Regions from separate parts of the Streptomyces sp. NPDC002779 genome, predicted to be linked through region 1. Evidence: riboswitches for the same ligand, from Rfam matches in the RefSeq annotation. Region 1 holds a riboswitch; each other region holds the start of a gene.
The links. A riboswitch is a leader RNA that binds a small molecule or an ion and turns the genes downstream of it on or off. The one in region 1 is predicted to bind cobalamin.
Positions count from the first base shown of each region.

Region 2: it holds a riboswitch for cobalamin, as region 1 does, so the genes downstream of both, ACFYW5_RS31010 ((2Fe-2S) ferredoxin domain-containing protein) here and ACFYW5_RS22395 (cobalamin biosynthesis protein) in region 1, are expected to answer to the same signal.
Region 3: it holds a riboswitch for cobalamin, as region 1 does, so the genes downstream of both, ACFYW5_RS26260 (energy-coupling factor ABC transporter permease) here and ACFYW5_RS22395 (cobalamin biosynthesis protein) in region 1, are expected to answer to the same signal.
Region 4: it holds a riboswitch for cobalamin, as region 1 does, so the genes downstream of both, ACFYW5_RS09240 (prenyltransferase/squalene oxidase repeat-containing protein) here and ACFYW5_RS22395 (cobalamin biosynthesis protein) in region 1, are expected to answer to the same signal.

Region 1 is NZ_JBIAQC010000007.1:422,307-429,814, forward strand. It holds gene ACFYW5_RS22390 (cobyric acid synthase) at 1-1,088, opposite strand, end outside; gene ACFYW5_RS22395 (cobalamin biosynthesis protein) at 1,085-2,026, opposite strand; cobalamin riboswitch at 2,147-2,289, opposite strand; gene ACFYW5_RS22400 (hypothetical protein) at 2,496-2,717, opposite strand; gene ACFYW5_RS22405 (anion permease) at 2,749-3,981, opposite strand; gene ACFYW5_RS22410 (class II aldolase/adducin family protein) at 4,234-4,935, shown strand; gene ACFYW5_RS22415 (alpha/beta hydrolase family protein) at 5,794-6,921, shown strand; gene ACFYW5_RS22420 (hypothetical protein) at 7,094-7,508, shown strand, end outside.
Region 2 is NZ_JBIAQC010000014.1:101,837-109,344, reverse strand. It holds gene ACFYW5_RS31030 ((2Fe-2S)-binding protein) at 176-877, opposite strand; gene ACFYW5_RS31025 (ABC transporter ATP-binding protein) at 874-1,701, opposite strand; gene ACFYW5_RS31020 (FecCD family ABC transporter permease) at 1,707-2,846, opposite strand; gene ACFYW5_RS31015 (ABC transporter substrate-binding protein) at 2,852-3,841, opposite strand; gene ACFYW5_RS31010 ((2Fe-2S) ferredoxin domain-containing protein) at 3,897-4,238, opposite strand; cobalamin riboswitch at 4,348-4,547, opposite strand; gene ACFYW5_RS31005 (GNAT family N-acetyltransferase) at 4,554-5,090, shown strand; gene ACFYW5_RS31000 (ABC transporter substrate-binding protein) at 5,180-6,688, shown strand; gene ACFYW5_RS30995 (ABC transporter permease subunit) at 6,721-7,508, shown strand, end outside.
Region 3 is NZ_JBIAQC010000010.1:5,358-12,865, reverse strand. It holds gene ACFYW5_RS26305 (class F sortase) at 1-226, shown strand, start outside; gene ACFYW5_RS26300 (hypothetical protein) at 272-541, shown strand; gene ACFYW5_RS26295 (hypothetical protein) at 604-873, shown strand; gene ACFYW5_RS26290 (FadR/GntR family transcriptional regulator) at 840-1,670, opposite strand; gene ACFYW5_RS26285 (class I SAM-dependent methyltransferase) at 1,928-2,671, opposite strand; tRNA gene ACFYW5_RS26280 (tRNA-Gly) at 2,914-2,983, opposite strand; gene ACFYW5_RS26275 (RidA family protein) at 3,026-3,475, opposite strand; gene ACFYW5_RS26270 (LysR family transcriptional regulator) at 3,547-4,482, shown strand; gene ACFYW5_RS26265 (hypothetical protein) at 4,578-4,787, shown strand; cobalamin riboswitch at 4,899-5,082, shown strand; gene ACFYW5_RS26260 (energy-coupling factor ABC transporter permease) at 5,112-5,819, shown strand; gene ACFYW5_RS26255 (energy-coupling factor ABC transporter substrate-binding protein) at 5,816-6,178, shown strand; gene cbiQ (cobalt ECF transporter T component CbiQ) at 6,185-6,934, shown strand; gene ACFYW5_RS26245 (energy-coupling factor ABC transporter ATP-binding protein) at 6,931-7,508, shown strand, end outside.
Region 4 is NZ_JBIAQC010000002.1:807,793-815,300, reverse strand. It holds gene ACFYW5_RS09275 (RHS repeat-associated core domain-containing protein) at 1-203, shown strand, start outside; one part of gene ACFYW5_RS09270 (IS5 family transposase) at 122-580, opposite strand; one part of gene ACFYW5_RS09270 (IS5 family transposase) at 583-915, opposite strand; partial or broken gene ACFYW5_RS09265 (IS630 family transposase) at 1,557-1,679, opposite strand; partial or broken gene ACFYW5_RS09260 (transposase) at 1,886-2,044, opposite strand; gene ACFYW5_RS09255 (ferredoxin) at 2,056-2,331, opposite strand; gene ACFYW5_RS09250 (aldehyde dehydrogenase) at 2,334-3,791, opposite strand; gene ACFYW5_RS09245 (MBL fold metallo-hydrolase) at 3,910-4,935, shown strand; cobalamin riboswitch at 4,960-5,121, shown strand; gene ACFYW5_RS09240 (prenyltransferase/squalene oxidase repeat-containing protein) at 5,234-6,442, shown strand; gene ACFYW5_RS09235 (SCO2322 family protein) at 6,439-7,059, shown strand; gene ACFYW5_RS09230 (CbiQ family ECF transporter T component) at 7,052-7,508, shown strand, end outside.

The DNA.
Region 1 (7,508 bases):
ACGCGGCCCCTGCGGCTCTCCACGTCGTCCTCGATGTGCTCGCCGAGCACCTGGAAGCCGCCGCAGATGCCGAGCACGGGCCGCTGTTCGGCGGCCCTGCGCACGAGGGCGTCGGCGAGCCCCCGCGCGCGCAGCCACTCCAGCGCCTTCACCGTGCCCCGGGTCCCGGGGACCACGACGAGGTCGGCGTCGGCCAGTTCCTCCGGCCGGTCCACGAACCGCACGACGACACCCGGCTCGGCGGCCAGCGCGTCGACGTCGGTGAAGTTGGACATGAGCGGGACCGCGCAGACGGCCACCCGCAGCACGTCCGCGCCGACGGGCGGGGCGACCACGGACTCCCGCACGGTCCCGCGCAGGGAGACGCGCAGTCCGTCCTCCTCGTCGATGCCGAGCCCGTGCCGGAAGGGCAGGACGCCGTACGTGCGGCGCCCGGTGAGGTCGTGCAGCATGTCGAGGCCGGGTTCCAGCAGCGAGACGTCACCGCGGAACTTGTTGACCAGGAACCCGGCGACGAGTTCCTGGTCCTCCCGGGAGAGGAGCGCCACCGTCCCGAAGAAGGAGGCGAAGACGCCCCCGCGGTCGATGTCACCCACCACCAGCACGGGCAGCCCGGCGCGGCGCGCGACGCCCATGTTGACGATGTCGGTGCGCCGCAGATTGATCTCGGCCGGCGAACCGGCCCCCTCGCAGATCACGGCGTCATACGTGCCCCGCAGCTCGGCGAGGCAGTCGAGCACGGTCCCGAGGAGCTGCTGCTGCCGCCCGCCGTGATAGCCGCGCGCGCTCAACTCGCCCACCGGCTTGCCCATGAGCACGACCTGACTGCTCTGCTCGCCGCCCGGCTTGAGCAGCACCGGGTTCATCAGCGCGGTCGGTTCGACGCGGCAGGCCTGCGCCTGCATGGCCTGCGCCCGGCCGATCTCGGCGCCCTCGCGGGTGACGAAGGAGTTCAGCGACATGTTCTGCGCCTTGAAGGGCGCGACCTTCACCCCCTGCCGGACCAGCCAGCGGCAGATCCCGGCGGTGACGACACTCTTGCCGGCGTCGGAGGTGGTACCGGCGACCAGGAGACCTCCGCCGTTCATGACCGCCTCCCCGCCACGACGCGGCGCGCGACGACGCTGACCGCCAGCGCCAGCCAGCTCACCCGCCGGGACAGCCGTACGGCCCGTTCGATGTCCCCGACCTCCACAGCACGCCCTTCCCCGTTCAGCACCGGCCGGTGCTCGATCCGTCCGCCGTACGACAAGGTCCCCCCGAGCCGCACCCCCAGCGCCCCCGCGAACGACGCCTCCACGGGCCCGGCGTTGGGGCTCGGATGCCGCGCCGCGTCAGCCCGCCAGGCCCGCACCGCACCCCGGGGATCGCCTCCGGCGACGGCGGCGAGTACGGCGGTCAGCCGCGCCCCGGGCCACCCGGCGACGTCGTCGAGGCGGGCGGAGGCCCAGCCGTAGCGCCGGTAACGGGGCGACTTGTGGCCGACCATGGCGTCGAGGGTGTTCACCGCCCGGAACCCGAGGAGCCCCGGCACCGAGCCCACGGCCCCCCACACCAGTGCTCCCACGACGGCGTCGGAGGTGTTCTCGGCGACGGACTCCACCACCGCCCGCGCGATCCCGTCGGCGTCCAGCGCCTGCGGATCCCGCCCGCACAGATGCGGCAGCCGCGCCCGCGCCGCCTCGACGTCCCCCGCCCGCAGCGCTCGCCCGACGGTCCGGGCCTCCCGCCCGAGCGAAGTCCCCCCGACCACCGCCCAGGTGGCGGCAGCGGTCAGCGCGACGGAAGCGGCGGGGGAGCGGCGTACCGCACGGGAGGCGAGCGCACCCACGGCGACGGCGCCACCGGCGCACACGGCGGTGTGCAGCGCGCCCCGGCCCCGGTCGTCCCGCCACAGCCGCCGTTCCACGGCGCTCGCGGCCCGCCCGAACACGGCGACCGGATGCCCGCGGCGGGGATCGCCGAGGATCAGGTCACCGAGGAGGCCGGCGGCGGCGCCGTACGCGAAGACGCGATCGGCCCGCATCGGCTCAGCCGGCCGACGGGTCGGCCGGAACCCCGGCGTCGGGGGTCGTGCATCTCGGAGCCTGTGTCAGACGGCAGCCGCGCATGGCGATATGTCCTCACTCAGGGTGTCCACGCCCTGGTTCGACTAGACCGGCGGTGAGAGTTCCTGGCTCCCGGGGCTTCCTACCCCGGTGACAGTGGCGGGACCGCGCCGGAATCGCACCGGCTTCCTCTCCTGCCGCCGTAAATGGCTCCGGCAGTCCACCACGGGCCCGGAACAGCCGTCAACTTGCTGTTGACCTGCGAGAGGAGAGTGTGCTGAGGCCCACACCGGGTCCGGCCGGGCGGGGTTGGCCCCTGGGGTCACCCGCCCCCGGCCGACTGCCCGCAAGTGCCTTGCGCGACCGCGCGCGTACGCGAAAGCGCCCTGCCCCGAACACCCCGTAAGGGGCACCGGAACAGGGCGCGAGCCCGTCGCGCGAGGCGCGTCAGACCACGATCAGATAGATCCCGTACGCCACAGCCGCCGCGCACGCCGCGAAACACGCGTACGCGCCGGTGACCGCCAGTCCCGCGGAGCCCCCCTGCTCCGCGGCCCGCTCGCGCCGCGTCAGACCCGCGATGCCGAGGGTGAACAGGGCCACCAGGGCCACGGTGACCACGAGGCTGACGCCGAAGACGGAGCCGAGAGCCGCCCAGTCGATCTTCATGATGCTGCTTCCTTGAGTATCCGGTCGGGGGTCAGACGCGGGCCGACGGCGTCGGGCCCCCGGCCGGGGCCGGGATCGTCGCCGCGAGCTCCTCGGTCACCGGGCCGGCGGGCGGCGGCGTGACGGCCGCCATCGCCGTGGTCACGACACCCGCGGGCTCCTCGGTCTCGTTGACGTTGGTGTGGTCGACGATCTCGCGGCGGGACACCTTCCAGATGGCCGCGCTGGAGCCGACCAGGAACACCGCCACGACCGCCGTGCCCCAGGGGCCGAAGTTCGTGACCCACTCGGCCAGCGCACCGACGAGCGCCGCGGCCGGCAGCGTCAGGCCCCACGCGACGAACATCCGCGTCGCCGTGGACCAGCGGACGACGCCGCCCTTGCGGCCGAGGCCCGCGCCCATCACCGCACCGGAGACGGAGTGCGTGGTGGAGAGGGAGAAACCGAGGTGGGAGGAGGCCAGGATGACCGTCGCCGCGCTGGTCTGGGCGGCGAAGCCCTGCTGCGGCTGGAGGTCGGTCAGGCCCTTGCCCATGGTGCGGATGATCCGCCAGCCACCGAGGTAGGTGCCGAGCGCGATGGCCACGCCCGCGGAGAGGATGACCCACATCGGCGGGTCCGAGTCGGGCGCCAGGGTGCCGCCGGCGACGAGGGCGAGGGTGATGATGCCCATCGTCTTCTGCGCGTCGTTGGTGCCGTGGGCGAGGGAGACCAGGCCGGCGGAGGCGATCTGGCCGGCGCGGTAGCCCTTCTCGGAGGACTGGCTGCCGTCGGCCTTCTTGCCCAGGGAGTACATCAGCTTCGTCGCGAGCATCGCCGCGAGGCCCGCGACCAGCGGGGCGGCGATCGCCGGGATGAGGACCTTGGTGACGAGCACGTCGCCGTGGACCGCGCCGACGCCCGCCGAGGCGATGGTCGCGCCGATCAGGCCGCCCATGAGGGCGTGCGAGGAGCTGGAGGGCAGACCGACCAGCCAGGTCAGCAGATTCCAGAGGATCGCCCCGACCAGCGCGGCGAAGATGACCTCGGGACGGATGCCGGTCTCGTCCACGAGACCTTTGGAGATCGTGTTGGCGACCTCCACGGAGAGGAACGCGCCGACAAGGTTCAGCACGGCGGACATGGCCACCGCGACCTTGGGCTTGAGGGCACCGGTCGAGATGGTCGTGGCCATCGCATTGGCGGTGTCGTGAAAACCGTTCGTGAAATCGAACGCGAGTGCGGTTATTACCACAATCGCGAGGATCAGCGAGAAGTTTTCCATTTACCCAGGCAATCGTTCGAGGTCATTGGCTGGACGAACGTAAGTAACCTGAGTGAACGGAAGGTGAACTGGGGTGAGCTACGGGGTGTCTGAACAAGGCGTTCCGTCTTGCGTCGGTTCCATGCGGCTCCGCAGGCTTCAGGCGCCCCAAGGGCCGGGAGCCCCGGGCGACCTTCCGGAGCGGGCTCAGGGGCCGTGAAAGAGATCCTGGTCACCCCTGAAGCCGGGCGCGTCGGCTGGCAGGATCGCCGCATGGCTGAGCAGCGAGAGAACCGGCGGGGCGCGGGGGAGTCATGGCCGGAGGGCGTGGGCCCCGAGGAGGCGCGCGCGTGGCAGGAACTGGTCGCGACGGCCCGCCGGACCGTGTCCGACGGTCTGGTGGTGGGCACGTCCGGGAACGTCTCGGTACGCGTCGGTGACACGGTCCTGGTCACCCCCACGGGGGTGCCGTACGACCGGCTCACGCCCGAGGACGTGACGGGCGTCGACCTGTCCGGGCGCCGGGTCCTCGGAAAGCTGCGGCCCACGAGCGAGCTGCCCATGCATCTCGCCGTCTACGGCGCCACCGGCGCCCGCGCGATCGTCCACACACACGCCGTGCACGCCACGGCCGTCTCGACGCTGGTCCAGGAGGTCCCGGCGATCCACTACATCACCGCGGACCTCGGCGGCCCCGTCCGGGTCGCCCCGTATGCGACGTACGGCACCGAGGAACTGGCCGAGAACATGCTCCGGGCCCTGACCGACCGCACCGCCTGCCTCCTGCAGAACCACGGCACCCTGGCCTACGGCGCCACCCTGACCCAGGCCTACGACCGCACGGCCCAGCTGGAGTGGATGTGCCGAGTCTGGCTCACGGCGTCCTCGATACCGGGCCTGTCCCCCTCCCTGCTGTCCGCCGAACAACTGACGGAGGTGAGGGAGAGGCTGCGGGGCTACGGCCAGCAGTCCTGACCCGGCGGCCCTCGGGCCCGCGCGCTACCCCGCTGGCGGTGCCGGGGGTCCTCCGCCTCGCGCGTCCGCTGTTCCGTTGTCCGAGAGGCATGTCGTCCGTCCCGCTGACCGCCGCCTGCGCCCACCGTCCCGCTGGCGGTGGCGCGTGCGCGTCGCCCTGCTGGCGTGGCCCGGTCCGGTGTCCCGTCGGCCGTGAGGCATGTCGTCCGTTCCGCTGGCCGGCGCCCGCGTCCACCGTCCCGCTGGCGGTGACCCGCGTCGGCCCTCCCGCCGGCGGTGACGCGCGCCCGCCGCCCCGCTGGCGTGACGCCGGTCCGCCGTCCCGCTGACCGGCGCCTGTGTCCTCCGTCCGCTGGTAGTTACGCGCGTCCGCCGCCCTGCTGGCGTAGCGCGGGTCCGCAGTCCCGTTGGCCGTGACGCATGTCCGCCGTTCCGCCGACCGGTGCCTGCATCCGCCGTCCCGCTGGCGGTGACGCGCGCTCGCCGACCCGCTGGCGTGACGCCGTTCCGCTGTCCCTTTGGCCGTGACGCATGTCCGCCGTTCCGCTGACCGTCGCCCGCCCCCGCCGTCCCGCTGGCCGTGACCCGCGTTTGCCCTCCCGCTGCCGCGACGCGGATCCGCCGCTCCGCTGACCGTCACGCGCGTCCGCTCTCCCGCTGACGGCGCCCGCGTCTGCCCTCCCGCTGGCCGCCCCCCCGGCCTCCGCCCACCCTTGCCGCCCCCGCGTCCGCCCACCCCTGCCGCCCCCGCGTCCGCCCACCCCTGCCGTCTCGCCCCCCTAACCGTCTCGCCCCCCTAACCGCCCCGCCCCCGCCCTCCCACTGGCCGTACGCGGGGTCCGCCAGGACACTGGTGGCGTGCGCACTGTCACCGCGACGGCCGCTGCCGTCACCATGGCCCTGGCCGCCGGCGCGGCAAGCGTGGCCGCCGGGCGACTCGCCAGCGATGCCGCGCTCAAGGCGCCCCCCGGCAGGCCCCTGCCCACCGAACCCCGGCTCACGGTGCACGGCACGGCGGCCGGCCAGATCTCGCTCACCCGCGACCTGGCCTCCCTGCGCCCCGGCGTCTACGGCCTCGGCGGCGACGGCTCGCACGCGGTCGTGGGCCCCGTCCTCGGCACCGCGACCCACACCGCCGACACGGTCGTCCGCCGCCTGGAACGCGTCACCCACGGCACCCTCAGCCCCGGCGACCGGGTCTGGCTCACCCCCAACCTCCACGTCGGCGACCCCCGCGCCGCACTCGGCCTCGACCACGCCGACGTCGACATCCCCGGCGAACTCGGCCCGCTGCCCGCCTGGTTCGTGCCCGGCGCCCGCCCCACCTGGATCATCGCGGTGCACGGTCTCGGCACCACCCGCGAACTCGCCATGAACGTCATGGAGTCCCTCACCGCCCGCCACTTCCCGGTCCTCGCCCTCGGCTACCGCGGCGACCTGGGGGCACCCCGCTCCCCGGACGGCCTGAGCCACCTCGGTGAGACCGAGTGGCGCGACCTGGACGCGGCACTCCGCTACGCCGTGCGCTACGGAGCCCGGCAGTTCGTCCTGCTCGGCTGGTCCACCGGCGCCACGATGGCCCTGCGCGCCGCCGCCCGCTCCGGGCTGCGCGACCGGATCTCGGGACTCGTCCTGGACTCCCCGGTGCTCAGCTGGGAGGCGACCCTGCGCGCCCTCGCCGCCGCCCGCCGCACCCCGGGCGCCGTGCTCCCCCTCGCGGTCCGCGCCGCCCAGGGCCGCACGGGCCTGTACGGCGACCGCGCCGCCCCCGACGAGATCAGCTACCGGCTCAGTGTGCCGACCCTGATCTTCCACGGCCCCGACGACATCGTCGCCCCCTGGACCCCTTCCCGCCGCCTGGCCGACGCCCACCCCGGCCTGGTGAGCCTCCACACCGTCAAGCGCGCCCCGCACGGAGCCATGTGGAACGCGGACCCCAGGGCCTACGAGGAAACCCTGCGCCGCTTCCTGACCCCTCTCATGTGAGCGCCCCGGACGACGGGCACCCCGGACCGGTCCCACCGGTTCCGTTTAACCCGGTACAACTGGCCTGTTCTCGGTCCTCCGTCGCCCGCCGGACCCCGTGCGTTGGCCATCCCCGTCGCCCCTCGTGACATTCCGTTTGGGTTTTCGGACCGTCAACCGGAAGACTGCACCCGTGACGTCCCGTATCCCGCGCGACTCCAGGCTTCGACTCGTCCGCCCGCGACCCCTGGCCGCCGCCCCCAGAGCTGTGAACCAACGGCGCCCACGCCGCCCCGCCCCCCGCCCTCCCGAGGGCACCCCGGCCCCCGCGGAGCTGGCCAGAATGGCGCGCTCCGGCCTGGCCGCGGCGGCCCGGGTCGCGCACTGGGCCGACGTCGCCCTGCGCCCCGGCCGCGACGGCGCCCACCCTGACAGCAAGGGCACCCTCTCCGACGCGAGCGCCGAACGGGCCGCGGCCGAACTGGACCTGACCGTCGCTCAGGTCCGCGCGGACTGGGACACCGCACGCCTCGCCGGTCTGATCGAGGTGCACGGCGACAGCGCGCGCCCCGGCTGGCGGCTGCGCGCATGGCACCGGGACGACAGCG
Region 2 (7,508 bases), on a different contig from region 1:
GATTACGATGGCACGCCCTGTACCCGGGAGCCAAACTCCTCCCTGAGTCCGAGGTGCGCATGGAAACCGACGCGCACAACGTGACCTTGCTCTTCTCGGAGCTTCAGGTGAGCGAGGTGGCGGTCGGATATGCACCTTTCGTCACCGAGTAAGTCCGTGTCAGTCGGAAACAGGCTCATCCGGTCAGGCAGCAGTCTCCGCATTTCGTGCCCGCCGGAGTGCGGTAGAAGAGGCAGCAGCTGCGGCGGCGGAAGCTGAGGTCGGCGGCGGTGAAGTGGCCGGTGCCGGACAGGCGTCCGGTGGCCAGGAGACCGGTGGTGAGCTCGGTGAGCGGGCCGCGCAGGTCCGGCCGTGCCGTCAGAAGCACCTGGGCGGTGCCGGCCAGTGCTGAAGCGGCGTTGCCGTCAAGGAGTCGGGGCGAGATCTTGACGCGGCTCCCGGCGGCCAGCGCGTCCAGGTGCTGCTCGACCACCACCTCGTACAACTTCTCGGTGAGGTGCGGGATTCGGTCGGCGGGCCAGCCGCTGGGGTTGGGCAGCCTCAGCGTGGGGCCCTCGTCGGCCCGGTGCAGTCCGGTCAGGTCGGGGACGATGCCGTGGAGGAGGGTGCAGGCCAGGACCGGGGACCACAGGCGGGCGGCGTGGCCGAGCTGCGCGATGGAGAGGCCGATGCGCGTCTCCCGGGTGTCGTACCGGTCGGTGATCACCTGCGCGAGGTCGGCAAAGCCTCGGGCGTAGGCATCGGTGACCGGGTGCCATCCCTGGTCGGGGCCGCCCAGGGTCAGGGTGAAGAAGCCTCCCAGCGCCGCTACGTCCTGCAGCGCGGCGGCGACGGCCCGGGCGGGCGCACGAGCAGGCACAGGTACCGGTGCGGTCATGTCTGCGTGGCTTCCTGTTCGGGTGCGGGCTGGTGGGCGGTGAGCGGGATCACCTGTGGCAGGCCGGTGCGGGGATGCTCGGTGATGTCCGCCTCGACGCGGTAGACGTCCCTCAACAGGGCGGGCCTGAGGACATCGCGGGGTGTGCCGTGGGCGACCACACGTCCGGCGTCCATCACGCAGAGGCGGTCGCAGAACGAAGCGGCGAGGTTGAGGTCGTGCAAGGCGACCACGGCGGTGACCCCGAGGCGGCGGACGAGGCGGAGCGCGTCGAGCTGGTGGCGTAGATCGAGGTGGTTGGTGGGTTCGTCCAGCACGATCGTCCCGGCCTGCTGGACGAGTGCGCGGGCGATCAGGACGCGCTGCTTCTCACCGCCGGACAGCCGGTCGAAGGGTGCCTGGGCGAGGTCGGTGACGTCCAGTTCCGTCAGGGCGGCCGTGACGATGGCGCGGTCGTCGGCGTCATCGCCCGCAAAGGGGCGCTTGTGGGGGGTGCGGCCCATGGCCACCACCTCATACACGGTGAGCTCGAAGTCCCCGGCGTGCTCCTGCAGGACAGCCGCCAACTGCCGGGCCAGTTGCTTGCCGGGCATCCGCCAGACGTCCGTCCCGTCCAGCAGCACACGACCCGACGTGGGGCGCAGTGCCCGGTAGACGGTGCGCAGGAGGGTGGACTTGCCGGCGCCGTTGGGGCCGACGAGCCCGACCATCTCTCCGGCGGACACCGTCAGAGAGACCTGATCGACCAAGGGCGCGCCGTCGACAACCACCGACACGTCGTCAATGTGCAGAATCGCGGGTGCCGTTGGCGGCCGTCCGGTCATCCCGGTCATCGCGCGCTCCTTCGCATCAGCCAGAGGAAGAAGGGGCCGCCGACCAGAGCGGTGAGGATGCCGACGGGGATCTCCTCGGGGCTCATCAGGGTGCGCGCGGCCAGGTCGGCGGCGATCAGGAAGGCCGCGCCGAGCAGAGCCGCGGCCGGGAGCGCTCGGCGGTGGTCGGCCCCGACCAGGAGCCGTACGACGTGGGGCAGGATCAGGCCCACGAAGCCGATCTGGCCGCTGACCGCGACGATCGTGCCGATCATCAACGCGACCAGGGTGAACAGTGCGGCACGGAAGCGGTGGACGTCCAGGCCGAGGGCGGCTGCGGCCTCTTCACCGGCGAGCAGCAGGTTCAGCGGACGGCTCACCCCGAGCAGGACGGCCGTACCGATCAGGACCACGGCGGCCGGGATCCACACGATCGTCCAGGTGGTACCGGCCAGTCCGCCGAGCATCCAGCGCATCGCCGACTGCGTCTTGTGGGGGTCGTTGGAGGTGACCACGAGGAAACTCGCCACCGCCGACAGCACCTCCGCCATCGCCACGCCCGCCAGGACCAGCCGTACGGTGGTCATCCGTCCGCCGGAGCGGGCCAGGAAGTACACCGCGACCAGGGCCGCCAGCGCGCCGCAGAACGCCGCCAGCGGCAGCGAGAAGGCTCCGAACAGCGTGACGTTGAGGACGAGGACCAGGACCGCGCCGACGCTCGCGCCCGACGACACTCCCAGCAGCATCGGGTCGGCGAGCGGGTTGCGGACCAGTGCCTGCAACGCCATGCCCGCCACCGTCAGGCCGGCTCCCACCACCGCGCACAGCAGTACGCGGGGCAGCCGGACGTCGGTGACGATCGTCTCCCGTACCGGGGGCCACGTCTCATCGGCGAGGGCGGGGTGCAGGTGGTGGAGCAGGATGCCCCACACCTCGTCGGCCGGGATCGTGACCGAACCGGCCGCGATCCCGAACGTCGCCGCCACCGCCACCAAGGCGGCGAGCCCGGCCAGCACCAGGGAGTAAGGGAGCCTGCGGCGGCCGGTGACGGCCTGCGCGGTCCCGGTCCTGGCAGAGCCCTTGCCGACCGTGTCGGCGGTTACCGGCGTCCTGCCCGTTGCGACGGCGTCGGTGCCGGCGGCGGCCGGTTCGCTCACGCCGGTCACCGGAAGCGGTCCGGGTGGAGCTGACGGGCCAGCGACGCAACGGCCGCGGGCACCCGTACGCCCACGACGGTGGAGGACAGCGGCAGCACCGCGAACCGCCGGTTCTTGATGGCGGGCACGTCCTTCAGCGCCGGATTGGCGAGCAGGAACTCCTTCTTCTTCGCCACGCTCTGGTCGCCGTAGTCGTAGATGACGATGACCTCGGGCGCCCGCTCGGCCACCTGCTCGAACGACACGTCACCGAACGGCTTGTCGAGGTCGGCGAAGAGGTTGACGCCTCCGGCGCGCTCGATCATGTCGTTGCCGATGCCCGCGCCGCCCGCGGTGAAGGCGCTCTTGTCGCCGCTGTCGTAGACGAACAGCTTTACCGGCTCCGCTCCGTCGAGTTTGCTGTCCACCTCCTCCAGGGTGGTGTGCAGCCGTTCGATCTGCCGTTCTGCCCGCTCGGGGACGCCGAAGACCTTGGCGACCTCGCGGATCTCCTTGTCCATCGCGGTCATCGTCACCGGCCCGGCCGGGCATTCCTCGATGTTGAGGCGGGTGTTGATGCCGGCCTGGGTGAAGGCGTCACGGGAGCGGCCCTCCTTCTCGTCGAAGGTGGAGGCCCAGCCGCCGTAGACGAAGTCGGGCTCGGCGGCCAACAGCGTCTCGTACGACGGGTACTGCTCCGACAGCACCTTGACCTTGTCGTAGGCGGCCCGGTACTCGGGGAGGATCGCGTCGTCGAGGTAGCCCGTGCCGACCATCGACTTCTCCAGCCCGAGCGCCAGCATCACCTCGGTCGCGTGCTGGTTCAAGGACACCGCGCGCTGCGGCGGGCGCTGAAACGTCGTTGTCACCCCGCAGTTGGACACGGTGACCGGGAATCCCTTCACGGCCGGTCCGTCGGAGCCCCGGGCGTTGTCCTGGGCGTTTGCACCGCAACTGGTGATGAGCACAGCGGTGGCCGTGGCCAGCAAGGGGGACAGCAGACGTCTGCCCGTCATGGGGAAGGTCCTCTCGTACGGGTGCTACGGACGGTCGGCGCGCAGGCTGCCGGTCTCAGCGGGCCGCGCGGCGCCGGGGCGGGGTGAAGGCGTAGAGGTCGAGGATCTCGGGCCGGGCAGCGATGCCGAGGCCGCCCGCGCTCGCCCAGGCGGCGATGTCCTCGGTCGCGGCGGGGTCGTTGACCAGGCCCAGCCGGACCGGCCGCGCCCCGGCGGTCCGTCCGGCGGAGGAGGGCTGCACGACGATCACGTTGGCCTGATCGCACACATCCAGGCAGGCGGAGACGCGTACGGGAGCGACCTCGCCCAGGCGCGCGGTCTGCGCGGTGTGATCGACGCCGGTCACCTCGGGACTGCCGCAGCAGCAGTCCCGGCACACAACGACCCGGCACGGCACCGGAGTTACCGGTCTTGTACCGACTGCGCCCACTGGGCTGCCGTACGCCTCCTCGGCCGGCCTCACGGGCATGCCGAACCACCCTCCTCCGGGGAAATCCGCCCCGGGTTCGTCGAGGAGGCGACCGCGTGAGTCTCCTGGCTCTCGGGTCGAAGCGCGTCCCGGCCTTCCCACCCGGCTTGGGGCAGTGGCCTGTTCGGGACTGGCTCGCCGATCACAGTGGCGGGACCGCGCCGGATTCACACCGGCTTCCTCGTCCGCCGTCGCCTTGTCGCCGGACATCATCGCACAGGGCTACCTGCATATGATGCGCAGATGCAGAACTATCGCATCAGGGCCGCCATGGCCGCCGACCTCGACGAGGCGCGGGCGGTGATGCTCGACACCGTCTACCGCGACTTCGGCACCGGCTACGTGCCGCGCTGGCACGCCGACATCATCGATCCGGGGTCGTTCTACGTCGCCCCGCCCCGGCACACCCTGCTGGTCGCCGTCGACGAGGAGGACGGGACGGTGGCCGCGACGGCCGCGCTCGACGCGCGGGGGCCGGTCCATCCGCCGAACCCGCGGTGGCTGGCCGAGCGGTACCCGTCGGGTGAGACCGCGCAGCTGCGGCGCGTGTACACGCGCCCGGAGCACCGGCGGCGCGGGCTGGCCCGGCAACTGGTGACAGAGCTGCTGGACTTCGCGCGGACGGACGGCGGTTACCGGTCCGTGTACCTGCACACCGACCCGCACTCCCCCGGCGCGATGGGTCTGTGGCGGACGCTGGGCAAGGCCGTCTGCGACGAGAGGGAGGACCTGCCCGGCGGCGGCAACGGCGTGGTGCACTTCGAGATCCCGCTTGCTTAAATGAAAATCATATTCATATGATGCTGGTCGTTGCCGGCCGACCGACCCGTAGGGGAACGTCCGCCCTATGGAAAGACAGAACGAGGACCATGAGATCTCCCCGCCGTCGACTCATAGCCGGCCTGCTGCTCGCCCCCGTGCTCTCCGGCTGCTTCGCCTCCACTGACGACGACTCGTCCTCGGACTCCTCCGGCTCGGGTGAGGCCGGGCGCCTGCGGGTGGCGTTCGCCTTCCAGCCGACGGAGAATTACTCGCCGTACGGCGGCCAGGACTCCTTCATCCTGTCCCGGCTCGGTGTGAGCGAAGGGCTGACCCGGCTGGACGCCAACGGCACCGCGGCCCCCGCGCTCGCCGAGTCGTGGAGCAGCCAACAGGGCGGAAAAAGCTGGGTGTTCACGCTGAGGGACGCCACCTTCCAGGACGGCAGTGAGGTCACCGCGAAGGCCGTCGCCTCCGCCCTCACCCACGCCGCCGCTGCCGACCCGGCGCCGACCGCGATCTCCGGCGTGAAGCTGACCGCCGAGGCCGTCGGGGAGGACCAGGTCAAGGTCGGCACGGGCGAGGCCGACCCGGTGCTGCCGCTGCGGCTGACCAACCCCAGCCTGGCGGTGTTCTCCCCCAAGGCGTACGGCAAGGACGGCGAGGTGAACCCGGCCGGCACCGCCACCGGCCCCTTCGAACTCACCCGGACCACCGGGGACACGGCAGCCGCCCTGGACCGCTACGACGACTACTGGGGCGGGCGCGCCCAGGCGTCCGGCATCGACGCGAAGTTCGTCTCGGACGGCACCGCCCGCGCCAACGCGCTGCGCACCGGGGACGTGGACATCGCCGAGGCTCTGCCCGTCGCGCAGGTCGCCTCCCTGGACGCGGACACCGTCCACGAGATCAACACCGCGCGGAACACCAGCCTGTACCTCAACACCCAGCGAGGTGCCTTCGAGGACGCGGGGCTGCGGGCCGCCGCGCGCGAGGCGATCGACACCTCCGCCGTCGCCAAGGGCGTGTACGAGGGGCACGCCGAGCCCGCCCAGGGCATCTACGGCCCCGCCCTGACCTGGACCGCGGGCAAGAGGACCGAGCCGACCGGCCGGGCCGAGGCCACCGACCCGGACGGCAAGCCCCTCACCATCGCCACCTACAACGACCGGGCCGAGCTGCCCGAGACCGCCCAGGTGCTCCAACAGCAGCTCCAGAAGGCCGGGTTCACGGTGAAGCTGGAGGTGCGCAGCTACGCACGCCTCGAAAGCGACCTGCTGGCGAAGAAGTTCGACGCCGCCGTCGCCTCCCGCAACATGATGCTCGACACCGGCGACCCGGTCACCGTCCTGGCCGGCGACTTCACCTGCGACGGCAGCTACAACCTGTCGTTCCTGTGCGACAAGGACGTCGACCGGCTGGTCGAGAAGGCCCGGGCCGAGGCCGATCCGGGCAGACGGCAGGACGCCGCGATGAAGGCGGAGGCCGCGATCATCGGCACCGACGCGGTGATCCCGCTGGTGCACCTGAAGGTCGTCACCGGCCTCGGTGCGTCCGTCCAGGGCGCGCTGCTCGACCCCTACGAGCGGCAGTTCGTCGGCACCGGGACCCGGCGCTGAACCCCTTGGCCAGTAGGCCCCTTGCCGCCGCCCTGCGCACACTCGCGCGGGGCGGCGGCCTCACCCTGCTGTGGCGGGCCCTTCTGACGGGTGCCCTGGTGTGCGCGATCGGTCTGCTGCCGTGGCTGTCGCGCACCGACCCGGCGCTGACCGTGCTCAAGGCCCGCTCGGCGGAACGCGACCCCACCCCCGAGACGCTGCGGGCCATCCGGGACGAACTCGGCCTGGACGACGGCCCGGTGGCACTGCTCGGCCGCTGGCTGGGCGGTCTGCTGCGCGGGGACGCGGGCCGGTCCTGGGTGTCGGACACCGAGGTGCTGCCCGCCGCCACGCAGGCCCTCGGCGCCTCCCTGCTGCTGATGGCGGGGGCCGTCGTCATCGCCCTGGTCACGGTCGCGGCGGTGTGCGCCCGCACCCTGTGGCTCGGCTCGCGGCGCCGCCTCGGCACCCGCGGCCCCGGCGGTACCGGATCGGCGGTGCTGGCCGCGCTCCCGGAGTTCCTCATCGCCTCTGTGCTGGCCTCGGTCGTCGGCGTACAGCTGGGCTGGCTGCCCGCCCTCGGCTGGTACGGCCCCCAGTGGATGATCCTGCCCTCGCTCGCCCTCGGCCTGCCCGCCGGAGCCGTCCTCGGGCGGATGCTGGACGACCTGCTGCCCGCGGCGTTCACCGAACCGTGGGCGCTGGCCGCCGCCGCGCGCGGCATACCGCCGGGTTCCGTCGCGCGGCAGGCACTGCGCCGGTGTGCGCCGGGACTGCTGCCCAACGCGGGACTGTTCGTGGTCGGCCTGACCGGCGGCTCGGTCGCCGTCGAGCAGATCTT
Region 3 (7,508 bases), on a different contig from region 1:
CGTACGCCCCGGCGACCGCGTGGAGGTACGCCGCGACGGGGCCCGCCCGGTGGTCTACCGCGTGACCTCGCGCACGACGGTGCCCAAGGACGACCTGCCTTCCTCCGTGTTCCGCCGCACCGACGCCCCGGTCCTCACCCTCATCACCTGCGCACCTCCCTTCGTCCCCGAGCAGGGCGGCTACCTGTCCAACCTCGTCGTCACGGCGCAGCCGTCCCCGGCCTGAGCCGCCCGGGACCAGCACAAGAACACGGGAGACGGGAGGGCAGCGGTGACACACGTCGATCACGCGCACCTGCTGGAGCTGGCACTGGGCAACGCCGGGCGGTCCGAGGACGCCGTCGTCCTGCAGCACCTGGCCGGCTGCGTGCTCTGCCGACAGGAACTGGCCCGCGTGACCAGGGTGGTCACCGCCGCATCCGAGGTCGACCTGTCGGACCTGGCGACTCCGCCTCCGGAACGGCTGTGGGAACGCATCAAGCGAGAGCTGGCCGAACCCACGGACCGCGCGAAGCCCCCACGCTCGCAGTCCGAGCAATGAATAATCGCAGTCGCTCAGTATCGGGACGACCTCGTCGGTCGGCGGACAGTGAGGGGACAGACATGACACCGCGGTGGGGGCTCGGCGTGGCGATGGCAGCCGGGGCGGCGGCGTTGCTGCTGACGGGATGCAGCCAGCCAACGGACTACAGCGAGATCGTCACGTTCACCGATGAACACGGCCGGGTCTGCACCGCGGCGGTGGTCGTCGATCAGGAACAGAGCGAGGGCGACGACTACGAGATCTCCAGCCTCGACTGCGACTACCCGCCGGAGGGCCGTACGCCGGGGCCCGACGGCTACTCTGCCCTGCCGGAGCGGGACGAGGACTGATCGCAGGCGGCGTCAAGAGGCGGTGGGGAGCTGTTCGTAGGGCTGTTCGATCCGGTGCTCGGCGAGCAGTGCGCGTACGGCTGTCCCGGCAGCCACTGGACGCACTCGGCGCCAATGGGCGGCCGCCCTGGCCGGGGCGCAGGAACTCGGCTGGGGCGGCCCCCTGCGCCGCAACGCGGTTCGGCGTGCGCGACGCCGGTGAGAACCTCTTCGGCTCCGGCGGCGAACAGCAGGCGTCCCATGGCGCGCCGAGCCGCCGCCCCGTCGTCACGCCCGACCCGCACAGCGGACTCCAACTCGCCCGCGGCTTCGGCGTCGCGGGCACGCGCGAGGTCGTCGAGCATGATGCGTTCCGTGGCCGGCAGGTAGGCGTCCGCGGTGGCGTGGGCCGCCGCCCGGTCACCGGCGGCCACGGCGTCGACGACCGGGGCCAGCCGGGCGTGGGCGGCCTCCGCTTCGGCGAACGGTCCGACCAGCGCCGCCCGTACCGGCAGGTAGGCGTTGCACAGGGTGTTGGTCAGCAGCACGTACACCCGGTTGCCGGTCGCCCGGGCCAGGGCGCGGTGCACCTCGGCATCCGCGAGCTGCGGGGCCTCGCCGCCCTGAGCCGCCCGGACCGCCGTCATCAGGGCGCGCAGTTCGGTGACTTGAGCCGGGGTGGCACGGGCGGCGGCGCGCTCCGCGATCAACGCGCCAATGGAGCGCCGGACTTCAAAGAGCTCACCGATCCAGTCCGGGCTGTGCCCCACGAGCATCGGCAGCAGGTCCGCCCCGCCCAGGCGCAGGACGTCCCGCACCCGGGTCCCCACTCCGTGCCGCGTCTCCAGCAGCCCGGCATGGGCCGCCGCCCGAACGCATGCTTGAGCGTGGTGCGGTTGACGCCGAACTCATCGGCCGGTTCCCGCTCGGGCTGCAGTCAGCTCCCCGCGGGGTGACGGCTGCCGAGAATGTCCTCCGGCAGCCGCTTCTCCAGCACATCGACCGTACTCTCCCGCGGCAGCGCACCCATTCCGACAACGCCTGCGCACCCAACTCCCGTGCTACCGGGCCCCGGTCAGGCGCGGCAGCGCAGCATCTCCAGGGGTGGGTGGGCGAGGACGTCCGCCCAGAAGTCCTCGCCGAACTCCCGGAGGCCGGCCTCGGACACCTGCAGCGGGACCCACTCCAGCGCACCGAAGCCGCTGGCCCGCAGACACGTCTCGTAGACCTCGCGGCGCGGGGCCGTGCTGACGATGGTGATCGGCTGCGGGTCGAGCAGGGCCGTGACCCGCACCCGCGGGCCCGTCTCGATCTCCTCGCCGGCGGGCTCGCAGCGGAACCCGTACTTGTCCAGGGACGGACAGTCGAACCGGTAGTCGGGCTTCTGGGCGAGCACGAAGAACTCCCCGCCCGGCACCAGGCTGCGGTGGATGTTCCGGCACATCCGCTCCATCGCGGCGATGTCCTCGGCGTAGTTGAGGCACTGCACACCCAGCGCGATGTCGAAACGCCGCTCCAGCGGCCGCAGTTCACCCACGTCACCGACCTCGTAGCGGACCCCGAGCGGATCGCGCTGCTCCATCTCCCGTGCGGCGGCGATCATCTCCGCGGAGATGTCGACCCCGAAGACATCCGTCGCGCCCCGCCGCTTGAACTCCCGGCTGTAGAAACCGGTGCCGCACGCCAGGTCGAGGACCGACTTGCCGGTCACGTCCCCGACCATGCCCAGGAAGCTCGGCACCTCCCCGTACCGCATCAGCGGCAAGGACTTGAACCCCTCGAATGCCTCGCCGATCCGGTCGTACTGCTGCACGCTCACGTGCTGCCCCCTTCTGCTCTTCCTCCGGTACGCGGCCCTGCCGGACCCCGCGTTCCGGGGCCCTCGGCCGTGGCAGCGAGTCTTCACCGGCGCGCTCGGCAGGCCGTACTGGCAGATGACACGAAGAAGTCGAGGGGGTGAGCCTCGGATCAACCAACAGACGTACGCCGGACGCCCGGACGGAGCATGCGCCGGACAACGCATGTGGCCCGCCCCGATGTTCGGGACGGGCCACATATCTGAGCGCCGGGCAGGCCTTGCACCTGCATCTCCCCGCAGGAAGCGGGGCGTCTTTCCTTGGACCACCAACGCAGAACCGGAGCGCCGGGCTCCCGGCGGACCGCTCAAGATCGACTATACAGCATTCCGGGATGCCGCGCCCGTCACCGGGACACCTCCCGGCGCGTCGCGCGGCTTTCCGGCCCCGCGCCGCGCGTACACCTCGATCTCGATCTTCATCCGAGGGTCGGCCGGGCCGCACATCAGCATCGTGGCGGCCGGGCGGACGTCACCGAAGCGGCGGCGCAGGGCCGGCCAGCACGGCTCGAAGTCCGCGCGGTCGGGCAGCAGGTAGCGCACCCGCACCACGTCGGCGAAGGTGCACCGCGCTTCCGCCAGGGCGGCTTCGATGGTGCGCAGGCACTGTTCGGCCTGTTCCACCACGTCGTCCGAGATCGTCATGGTGGCGTAGTCGAAGCCGGTCGTCCCGGACACATGCACCCGGTCGCCGTCCACCACGGCGCGGGCGTAGCCGATCTGCTCCTCGAAGGTGGAGCCGCTGAGGATCGCACGTCGCTCTGTCATGCGCCGACGCTAGGTGACCAGCAGGAATACGTCTAATACGACCATCGGCGCGAGCTGATATCTCTAGGCGTATGGACCGACCCGAACTGCCGCTCCCCCAGCTGCACGCCTTCGTCGTACTGGCCGAGGAACTCCACTTCGGTCACGCGGCCGCCCGCCTGGGCATCGCGCAGCCGCCGTTGAGCCAGCAGATCCGTCGCCTGGAGGAGAAGGTCGGCCATCCGTTGTTCCGCCGGGAGCCCGGCCGCGTCACCCTCACCCCCGCCGGACACGAGCTGCTGCCGGCCGCCCGGCGCGCCCTCGGCGACCTCGCGGACGCACTGGCCGCCGCCCGGGCCGTCGGCGCGGGCCGGGCCGGCCGGCTGCGCATCGGTTTCGCCGCCTCCCTCGCCCTGACCGTCCTGCCCCGCCTGCTCCGCGACTTCCGGCAGCGGTTCCCCGCCGTGCACCTGGACATCCGCGAGATGACCACCACCCCGCAGATCGCCGCCCTGCACGACGGGAGCCTCGACATCGGCCTGCTGCGGGAGCCCGATGACACCGACCCGGAGCTGGCGTTCCGGACGGTGCTCACCGAACCCTTCGTCGCCGTGCTGCCGTCCGCCCACCCCCTGGCCGCCCAACGCACGGTGCGTCCGGCGCAGTTGGCGGGCTCACCCTTCGTGCTGCTTCCCCGCGAGGCCGGACCGCTTCTGCACGACCGGATCACCGGCCTGTGCACCGCGGCGGGCTTCACCCCTCATGTCGTTCAGCACGCCGTGGAGTGGCAGACCGTGTGCGCGCTCGTCGAGACCGGTCTGGGGGTCTCCCTCGCCCCGGCCGGTATTCGCCGTATGCGGCTGAAGGGCGTCGCTTTCCGCGGGGTCGGGCCCGGCACCGCGCGCACGCGCGTCGCCGTCGCCTGGCGGAAGGGCGACGAGAACCCACTGGTGACCCACCTGCTGGAGACGGTCAGCGGGCCGGTCCGCGAGAGCCCGCACCGCCGGACGCCAGCCTCTTCCAGGTGAATTGCCCGGTCTGGTTGACTTCGAGGCGGGGGTGCGCGGTACCTCCCGATCGGGTTCTTACACGGTGTGGGCCCCGATGCCGAAGGAGAGCAGCCATGCGCGTACGCGTCACTCTCGTCCCCGCCGCCCTGACCGCCGCGGTTCTCGCCGCCGCCGGTGACGCCGCCGCCCACGACGCCCCCGGCGTGCATGTCTCCAACAACGCGCCCGTGGTCACCGTGGTCAACACCGTCGAGATCAACGACCCGCTGGAGGACGTGCTGGAGCACACCCTCAACTTCGGGGACGGCTACAGCTGGGACTGACCCCCCGCCCGCCCGGGAACCGGGCGCCGCCGGTGCGCGCCCCGGCGCGTGTGCGGGCGTGCGCCGTCCTTGCGCCCCTGGGGAGCGCTTGTCAGCCGACCTGATCAGGCACTACTGTCACCACGCCTTGGTGAACGGGAAATCCGGTGTGATGCCGGTGCGGCCCTCGCCACTGTGATCGGGAAGTCCGGCTCCGGCCCTCGCGGGCAGCCACTGGGTCCTCGGACCCGGGAAGGCGGAGTACGGGCGGTGTCACCCGTCAGCCAGGAGACCGGCCAAGGCGCGTCAACCATCCACGAGGTGCTGGAGAGGGTCTGCTGAGCCATGCACATAGCCGAGGGATTTCTGCCTCCGGCGCACGCCGTCGCCTGGGGCGTCGCGTCCGCGCCGTTCGTCGTCCACGGAGTCCGGTCACTCACCCGTGAGGTCAGGGAACACCCGGAGAGCACCCTGCTCCTCGGCGCCTCCGGTGCCTTCACCTTCGTCCTGTCCGCTCTCAAACTGCCCTCCGTGACCGGAAGCTGCTCCCACCCCACCGGCACCGGCCTGGGCGCCATCCTCTTCCGGCCGCCGATCATGGCGGTCCTGGGCACCATCACCCTGCTCTTCCAGGCGCTGCTGCTCGCGCACGGCGGCCTGACCACCCTCGGCGCCAACGTCTTCTCCATGGCGATCGTCGGGCCCTGGGCCGGATACGCCGTCTACAAGCTGCTACGGCGCTACGACGTGCCGCTGATGGGCGCCGTGTTCTGCGGCGCGTTCGTCGCCGACCTGTCCACCTACTGCGTCACCAGCGTTCAGCTGGCGCTCGCGTTCCCCGACCCGAGCAGCGGGTTCCTGGGCGCGCTCGGCAAGTTCGGCTCCATCTTCGCCGTCACGCAGATCCCGCTCGCGGTGAGCGAGGGACTTCTCACCGTGCTCGTGATGCGGCTGCTGGTGCAGTCCAGCAAGGGGGAACTGACCCGGCTCGGCGTGCTCCTGACCGACGGCAAGCGGGCCCGGACCGAGTCGAGCGAGGCGGTGGCCCGATGAGCCGCAACACGAAGATCAACCTGCTGCTCCTGCTGGCCGTGGCGCTGCTCGCGGTGATGCCGCTCGTCCTCGGTCTCGGCGACCACAAAGAGGAGCCCTTCACCGGCGCCGACGCCGAGGCGGAGACGGCCATCACCGAGATCGACCCGGACTACGAACCCTGGTTCTCGCCCCTGTACGAACCTCCCTCCGGGGAGATCGAGTCGGCGCTGTTCGCCCTCCAGGCAGCGCTCGGCGCGGGCGTCCTGTGCTACTACTTCGGCCTGCGGCGCGGCCGCAAGCAGGGTGAACAGCGGGCGCTGGAACGGGATGCCGTGGGCGCGCGGGGTGCCGGGGAGTCCGACCGCGAAGGGGTCTGATCCCCGGTGCTGCCGATCGACGCGGCGGCGCACAGCAGTCGCTGGCGCCGGCGCCATCCCGTGGACAAGGCCGTGCTCGGGCTCGGCCTGACCGTGCTCGCGATCTCCCTGCCGCCGTGGCCGGGCGCCGCCCTGGTCCTTGTGACGTCCCTGATCGTCCTGCTCGGTCCGGCGGGTGTGCCGGGCCGGAAGCTGTGGCGCGCCTACCGGGTGCCGCTGGGTTTCTGTGTGACCGGTGCGGCCACGCTGCTCGTCCAGGTGGGCGGGCCGCAGGGGTTCGTCTCCCTCGCCGACGACGGTGCGCTGCGCGCCGGGGAGTTGCTGCTGCGCACCTCGGCGGCCTCCCTGGGCGTGCTGCTGTTCGCGTTCACCACGCCGATGTCGGATCTGCTGCCCCGGCTGGTGAAGGCCGGGATACCGGCGGCCGTGGTCGACGTGGCGCTGGTGACGTACCGGATGAGTTTCCTGCTGCTGGACTCGATGCGCCGGGTCCGGGAGGCGCAGGCCGCGCGGCTCGGGCACACCACGCGGGCCGCGACCTGGCGGTCCCTGGGCGGGCTCGGGGCCACCGCCTTCGTGCGGGCCTTCGAGCGGGCCGTGCGGCTGCAGTCCGGGCTCGCCGGACGCGGCTACGACGGCACGCTGCGCGTACTGGTGCCCGAGGCCCGCGTCTCCGCCCGTTTCACGGCCGCGAGCTGCGCGCTCCTCGTCGCGCTGGCCGCCCTCACCCTCGTACTGGAAGGCCCCCTGTCATGAGCGAGTTGGTCGCCCTCCAGGGCGCGTCCTACGCCTACGAGGAAGGGCCGGTCGTGCTCGACGGGCTGGACTTCGAGGTGTGCGAGGGGCGGGCGCTGGCCCTGCTCGGACGCAACGGCAGCGGCAAGACCACGCTGATGCGGCTGCTGAGCGGCGGACTGCGGCCGCGCACGGGCCGGTTGACCGTCGAGGGGAAGCCGGTCTCGTACGACCGCAAGGGGCTGACCCGGCTGCGGACCACCGTGCAGTTGGTAGTGCAGGATCCGGACGATCAGCTGTTCGCGGCGTCCGTCGGGCAGGACGTGTCCTTCGGGCCGCTCAATCTCGGGCTCACCGACACCGAGGTGCGCGGGCGGGTCGAGGAGGCGCTGGCGGCGCTGGACATCACGGCGTTGGCCGATCGGCCGACCCATCTGCTCTCCTACGGTCAGCGCAAGCGGACGGCCATCGCGGGCGCGGTGGCGATGCGGCCACGGGTGCTGATCCTCGACGAGCCGACCGCCGGGCTCGATCCGGACGGGCAGGAACGGCTGCTCGCCACGCTGGAACGGCTGCGGGCGAGCGGTACGACGGT
Region 4 (7,508 bases), on a different contig from region 1:
GCCGCTTCACCCAACCCGACCTCTCCGGCCAGGAAACCAACCCCTACCCCAGTGGGCTTTTGTGTGACAGCTCTCTCGGCTCAGCCCTGGGCGGAACCCTGTGCGCTTCTAAGAGGTCGTCTCAATTGGCGAGCCTGCGGAAGCAGATGAGGGTGCAGGCGATGCCTGTGAAGGCCAGGAAGTGTTCGGCCTTGCGTTCATAGCGGCGGTGGAGTCGGCGGCAGCCGCCGAGCCAGGCCATGGTGCGCTCGATCGTCCACCTGTGTCGGCCGAGCCGTGTGGAAGATTCGATGCCCTTGCGTGCGATGCGGTGGCGGATGCCTCGCTTGCGGAGCCAACGGCGCAGGTGGTCGTAGTCGTAGCCCTTGTCGGCGTGGAGCTTTGCAGGCTTTCGCCGGCGCTGGCCACGGCGGGAGCGGATCGGCGGGATACCGCGCACGAGGGGTTCCATGGCCTGGCTGTCGTGGAGGTTGGCGCCGGAGATGCCGACGGAGAGGGGCAGACCGGTCCGCTCGGTGATCAAGTGGATCTTCGACCCATTCTTGCCCCGGTCCACAGGATTCGGGCCTGTCAGCTCCCCCCTTTCAGGGCCCGCATGTTCACCGAGTCGATCGCGCAGCGCGACCAGTCCAGGTCTCCGCGCGAGCCCAGCTCATCGAGGATGAGGCGGTGCAGCTTCGCCCAGACCCGGGCAGCTGTCCACTCGGTGAAGCGCCGGTGGGCCGTTGGCCCCGACGGGCCGAAGACCGGCGGTAACTGCCGCCAGGTACAGCCTGTCGTGGCAACGAAGATGATGGCTGCAAGGACCTCACGGTCGCCGTGCCGTCGTCGGCCTCCACCTTGCGGCCGGATCGGGGCGGGCGGCACCACCCGCTGGAAGAGGTCGTACAACTCGTCCGGCACCAAGCGTTCCACGATCAGCACGAACCCAGGCTACCGACCTCGCCAATTGAGACGACCTCTAAGGAAGAGAAGGCCGCGGCGTCCGACTGGCTGACTGGAGCGGCTGCAGCAGCAGGTGTGTGCGCAGGCTCCGGAATCGCAGCAGCTGCAGCCTGGGGCATCACAAAGGTACCGACGATCGAATAGACACACACGTCCAGGGAGAAGAAGGATGAGTCCAAGGCCGAGCGGAAGCCCCAACTTGCAAAAGTCGCAATGGATCACGGCTGCCTTCTGTGCGGTGGTTGCCGATCGTACTGCTTATCTCTGCGGACGGGTCGGTGTGGACGTACGTGGGAGTAGCTGGCACCGCTCTCGCTGCAGTGTCCTTGGCCGTGAGCGCAGCTAAGCGAAGTAGGCCATGAGCCACCGCAGGCCGACGCGGACCTGCGCACTCAGGCGGTCATGGCGGCAAGCCGCAACACGCTCTCCGGCTAAGGCCCCGGTTCGCGTTCTCGCCAACCGGGGGCCACACGTATAGACGCGGGGAGTATGCAGATGAGCCCAGCCAAGAAGCTGACGCTTTTTGTGGTGATAGGGATCCTGATGGCAGTTGCCCGTCAAAGGTCAAGTAGATGAAATAGTCAACGATATTGATTAGAACCCAAAGGGTTCTAATCGAGGGTGTAGCGGACGTGTGGGCCGCCGAAGTAGCCGCGGCCGATGTGCGGCTGCCGTTGGCGGCGGTGGAGGAACCTGCGGGTCTCGGCGGCGGGTTGGGCCTGGTCACGGGGCCTGCTGTGCATGGGCACCTTTTCCAACCTGCTGCTGACGCATGGCCGTTGGGCTGAGAGCATGATGAAGCCCCTGGTAGACGGCTTTTCGACCGAGAGAACTGTCTCCACCAGAGGCATCCTGTGTTCGTGTACCCGTCGGGCGCCCAACTCGCAGCAAGGTGCGGCCTGGGGCCCACGACGGCCTACCGCTACGTCACCGAGGCCGTTCGGGTGAGCAGGCCGCATATGCGGTCGGCGGTGCGGGTTGCTGCAGCCGCCAGGTCCTGGTCGAAGCCCACCAGCACGGTCAGTTCGGCAGTGATCTCGTCGGTCGGCCCGAGCGTCCGCAGGGTGTGCGGCATGGTTCGTGCGGCGTCCGAATGAACCTGGCCAAGCCCTACTGGTCCTCCGGCGGAAACACCGGCTCCCCGCTGCCCAGCAGCGTGATCACGATCGCCTCCACCGGGCACATCTCCGCCGCCGCCAGCACCTCCTCGTGGGCGTCCGTCTCCGGCTCGCACGGGTGGGACTGGCGGGCGGTGTCGAGCCGGAACGCGTCGGGGGCGCGGTGGACGCACTGGGCCGAGCCGATGCACACGGACCGGTCGACCTCGACATGCCAGCGGTCTCCCGCCCCCACGCCCGGCTCCGCTCGCGCGGGAGGTGCCCCCATCCCTACGCCTCCCAGCCCGCGGGGAGGTGGATCATCTTGTGCTCCAGGTACTCGCCGTACCCCTCGGGCCCGAACTCCCGCCCCAGACCGGAGTTCTTGTAGCCGCCGAACGGGCCAAGCATGTCGAGGCTGAAGGTGTTGACGGAGTAGGTGCCGGTACGGACCCGGCGGGCGACCTCGATGCCGCGCTCGACGTCGGCCGTCCAGACGCTGCCGCTGAGCCCGTACTCGGAGTCGTTGGCGATTCTCACCGCCTCGGCCTCGTCGCCGTAGGGCAGCAGGCAGATCACCGGCCCGAAGATCTCCTCCCGCGCGATCCGCATGGAGTTGTCGACGTCGCCGAAGAGCGTCGGCTCGACGTACCAGCCCCGGTCCAGGCCCGGCGGGCGCCCGCCGCCGGTGAGGATCTTGGCGCCCTCCTCCTGGCCGATGCGGATGTAGTCGAGGTTGCGGCGCTGCTGGCGCTTGGCGACGAGCGGGCCGACCTGCGTCGCGGGGTCGAGGGGGTCGCCGACGACGAGGGCGTTCGCGGCGGCGGCGAGGGCCTCGGCGAACTCGTCGTAGCGGGAGCGGGGCAGCAGGATGCGGGTCTGGGCGACGCAGGCCTGGCCGTTGTTCATCCAGGCCGCCGGGACGATGCCGGCCACCGCGGTGTCGACGTCCGCGTCCGGCAGCACGACCGCCGCCGACTTGCCGCCCAACTCCAGGGTCACCCGCGTCAGGTTCCGCGCGGCCACCTCCATCACGCGCTTGCCCGCGGCGACCGAGCCGGTGAAGGAGACCTTGTCGACGCCGGGGTGCCCGACGAGGTACTCGCTGACCTCGCGGTCGGCGGGGAGGATGGACAGGACCCCCTCCGGCAGCCCGGCCTCCTGGGTGATCTCGGCGAGCAGACAGGCGTCGAGCGGCGTCTCGGGGGACGGCTTGAGCACCACCGTGCAGCCGGTGAGCAGGGCGGGGCCGAGCTTGGCGGCGGCGACGAACTGCGGGACGTTCCAGGGCACTACGGCCGCCACGACCCCGACCGGCTCGCGCCGCACGAGGATCTTGCCGAGGACGCCGTCGCGGTGTTCCTCGTAGGTGAAGTTGCGCGCGACGGTGATGGCGGAGTCCCACACCATCATCGCGCCGAGCGCCTGCGCGAGGACGCTCCAGGAGTAAGGGGAGCCGTTCTCCGAGGAGATGACCCGGGCGATCTCCTCGTGCCGCACGGCGAAGGCGTCCTTGATCCGGGTGACGACCTCGATCCGCTCCTCCAGGGACATCCGCGGCCAGGGCCCTTCGTCGAAGGCCCTGCGGGCGACGGCGACGGCCCGGTCCACGTCGGCGGTGGACGCGTGCGGCACCCGCCCGATGACCTCTTCCGTGTGCGGTGAGACGACCTCGATGAAGTCCTTGCCGAGGGGATCGGTCAACTCCCCGCCGATGAACAGCTGTCCGTGTTCCACGAGCTCGGTCATGGCCGACGCCTCCTGCGGAGCTGAGCACTGTTTCTGACGCTGCACTGTTTCTGACGCTGCCTCAGAACTGATACCAGTTCTAGTTATAGTGGGCAATGACCGCGACGCGGAGGGGCAGATGACGAGAACCCACGATCACGGCGGGGGCGTTCGCTCCCTCCAGGTCCCCATCCCGGACAACCCGCTCGGCCACACCCTCGTCTACGTCGTCGACACCGACCGCGGGCCCGTGCTGATCGACACGGGCTGGGACGACCCGGCCTCCTGGGACACCCTCGCCGAGGGCCTGACGGCCTGCGGTACGTCCGTCGGTGAGGTCCACGGCGTGGTCGTCACCCACCACCACCCCGACCACCACGGCCTGTCCGGCGCCGTGCGCGAGGCCTCCGGCGCCTGGATCGCGATGCACGAGGCGGACACGGCGATCGTGCGCCGCGCCCGCTCGGCCGAACCCGAGCGCTGGTTCGCGTACATGGCGGCGAAGCTCACCGCGGCAGGCGCCCCCGAGGAGCATGTGGCCCCGCTGCGCTGCGCCCGCCGCCGTGCCCTGCCCGGCCTCTCCCCCGCCCTCCCGGACCGCGAGATCGTCCCGGGCGAACTCCTCGACCTCCCCGGCCGCCGGCTGCGCGCGATCTGGACCCCGGGCCACACCCCGGGCCACGTCTGCCTGCACCTGGAGGAGGAGCACCCCGAGCAACTCCCCGGCCACGGGCGCCTGTTCTCCGGCGACCACGTCCTGCCGGAGATCACCCCGCACATCGGCCTGTACGAGGACCCCGACGACACCACCGTCACCGACCCCCTCGGCGACTACCTGGACTCCCTGGAACGCGTCGCCCGACTGGCCCCCGCCGAGATCCTCCCGGCCCACCAGCACCCCTTCACCGGCGCGGAGGCCCGCGTGCGGGAGCTGCTCACCCACCACGAGACGCGCCTCACCGGCCTCCTCACCCTCCTCCGGGAACCCCTCACCGCCTGGCAGCTCGCCGAGCGCATGGAATGGAACCGCCCCTGGGAGCAGATCCCCTACGGCTCACGCACCATCGCGGTCTCGGAGGCCGAGTCCCACCTGCGCCGACTGGTGAAGCTGGGCAGGGCGGAGACGGTGACGGGGAGCGAGCCGGTGACGTACCGGGCCGTGTGAGGGTTCCGTAAGAGCCGGATGTACGGGCCGGTAGAGTGGCCGCGTCGTCATCACACCCGTACGGGGGGAAGCCGGTGCAATTCCGGCGCTGACCCGCAACCGTGAGCAGCCGAAGAAGCCTTCAGAAGACGAAGAAGCCGAAGAAGCTGCGAGCCGGACTGCCCCGCACGGGTACGTGAAACGGCTCACGTGCGTCGGCAGCCCGCCGCCGCACGGCACCGTCGAGGTCTGCGGAGCCGAGCCGCCCGGGGTCGTCCCGTGCTGCCCGGCTCCCCCCAGGGAGAGGCACCCGCCGATCATGAACGTCCGCCGCAGCGCCGCGGTCCTGGCCGCCACCGCCGTGATCGGCACGGCCACGCCCGTCATGGCCGCGTCCCCGTCACCGTCGCCGTCCGTGGCGATCCCCTCCGGTCTGTACGGCACCGCCGATCCGACGTACGACGGCGTCTGGCGCCAGTCGCTGGCCCTGATCGCCCAGCACAAGTCGGATGTGCGGCCCGCCGCCAAGGCCGTCGACTGGCTGCTCGGCCAGCAGTGCGCGAACGGCGCCTTCGCCCCCTTCCGCGCCGAGCCCGCCAAGGCCTGCGACGCCAAGGTCATGGTCGACACCAACAGCACGGCCGCCGCGGCCCAGGCCCTTGCCCTGGCCGGTGACGGCGACCACATGGACGTCGCCCTCAAGGCGGTCACCTGGCTCAAGAGCGTGCAGAACAAGGACGGCGGCTGGGGCTACACCCCCGGCGGCCCGAGCGACGCCAACTCCACGTCCGTCGTCATCGGCGCCCTCAACGCCGTGGGCCAGGAACCCGACACCACGGTCAAGGGCGGCAAGTCCCCCTACGACGCCCTGCGCGAGCTGGCGCTGCCCTGCGAGGACGGCGGCGCGTTCGCCTACCAGCCCGACAAGAAGGGCAAGCTCACCGCCAACGCGGACGCGACCGCGGCGGCCGTGCTCGGCCTGAAGGGCATGAGCATGGAGTCGGCGAAGGCGGCCGACGACACCGACCTGCGCTGCGCCGACGCCACCGAGCCCGACCGGGTCGCCGCCAACGGCGCCTCCTACCTCGCCGAGGCGATGAAGAAGGACAGCCACCTGATGTCCGCCCTCGCCGGTGCCGAGGACCAGCCCGACTACGGCAACACGGCCGACGCGGTCGTCGCGCTCGCCGTGACGGCCGGCCCGAAGGCGGCGGAGAAGCCGCTGACCTGGCTGGAGAAGAACTCCGCGGACTGGGCGAAGCAGAACGGCCCCGCCGCCTACGCTCAGCTGATCCTCGCGGCCGAGGCGGCCGGGGCGGACCCGCGTGCCTTCGGCGGCACGGACCTGGTGAAGCAGCTCAACGCCACCGGCCCCGAGCCGAGGACGCAGGCCACCGCGAAGGCCGCCGAGAAGGCGGAGGACGACGAGGACGGCGTCAGCGTCTGGTGGATCATCGGCGTGGGCCTGGTCGCGGGCATCGGCGTCGGCTTCCTGTTCACCGGCCGCAACAAGGGGCAGCAGCTGTGACACGCCGGGCCTGCGCACTGCTGCTGGCCGTGCTCGCCCTGTGGGCCGCGGCCCCCTCGGCGCAGGCCGCCGGGTACCGCTACTGGTCCTTCTGGGACCGCGACGGTTCGTCCTGGACGTACGCCACCCTGGGCCCGTCCACGACGGTCCCCTCGGACGGCGACGTCCAGGGGTTCCGCTTCACCCTGAGCGAGGACTCGTCGGACGCGGCGACCCCGCGCGGCACGGCGTCCTTCGGGGCGATCTGCGCGCGGACACCGGCCCGGGACGGCGAGAAGCGGGTGGCCCTGGTGATCGACTTCGGCACCAAGACGGAGTCCCCCTCGGGAGATACCCCGCCGAAGCTCCGCACGGCCTGCGCGCGGGTCGGCGAGGACGCCACCACGGCGGATGCGCTGGCCTCGGTCGCCAAGCCGCTCCGCTACGACTCCAACGCCCTGCTGTGCGCCATCGCGGGCTACCCGAGCGCGGGTTGCGGCGAGAAGGTGGCGAAGTCGGCGCCCGAGAGCACGGAGCAGACGGACGGCCCGTCCGTGGGCCTGTGGGCGGGCGTAGCGGGCGTGGCGACCCTGGGAGCGGCGGCAATCTGGCAGGCACGCCGACGCGGGCATGGGTAAGGCGCCCAGCCGTTCGGGGCGCAGCGGCACCCAGCATGCGCCGGTGGGCGAACCCACCCCGCCCAGGCCCACGCCCCGCGTCCCCCTCCACCCCGGTGCCTGGTGGCTCTGGTCCCTAGCCCTCGGCACCGCCGCGACCCGTACCACCAACCCCCTCCTCCTCACCCTCCTCATAGCCACGTCCGCCTACGTCGTCGTGACCTGCCGCCAGAACACCCCCTGGTCCCGCTCCTACAACGCCTTCGTCAAGCTCGCCCTCGCCGTCATCCTCATCCGCCTCGCCTTCGCCGTCGTCCTCGGCTCCCCCATCCCCGGCACCCACACCCTGGTCACCCTCCCCGAGATCCCCCTCCCCGACTGGGCGCAGGGCATCCGCCTGGGCGGCCGGGTCCACGCGGAGGGCATCGTCTTCGCCCTCTACGACGCCCTGCGGCTGGCCACCCTCCTCA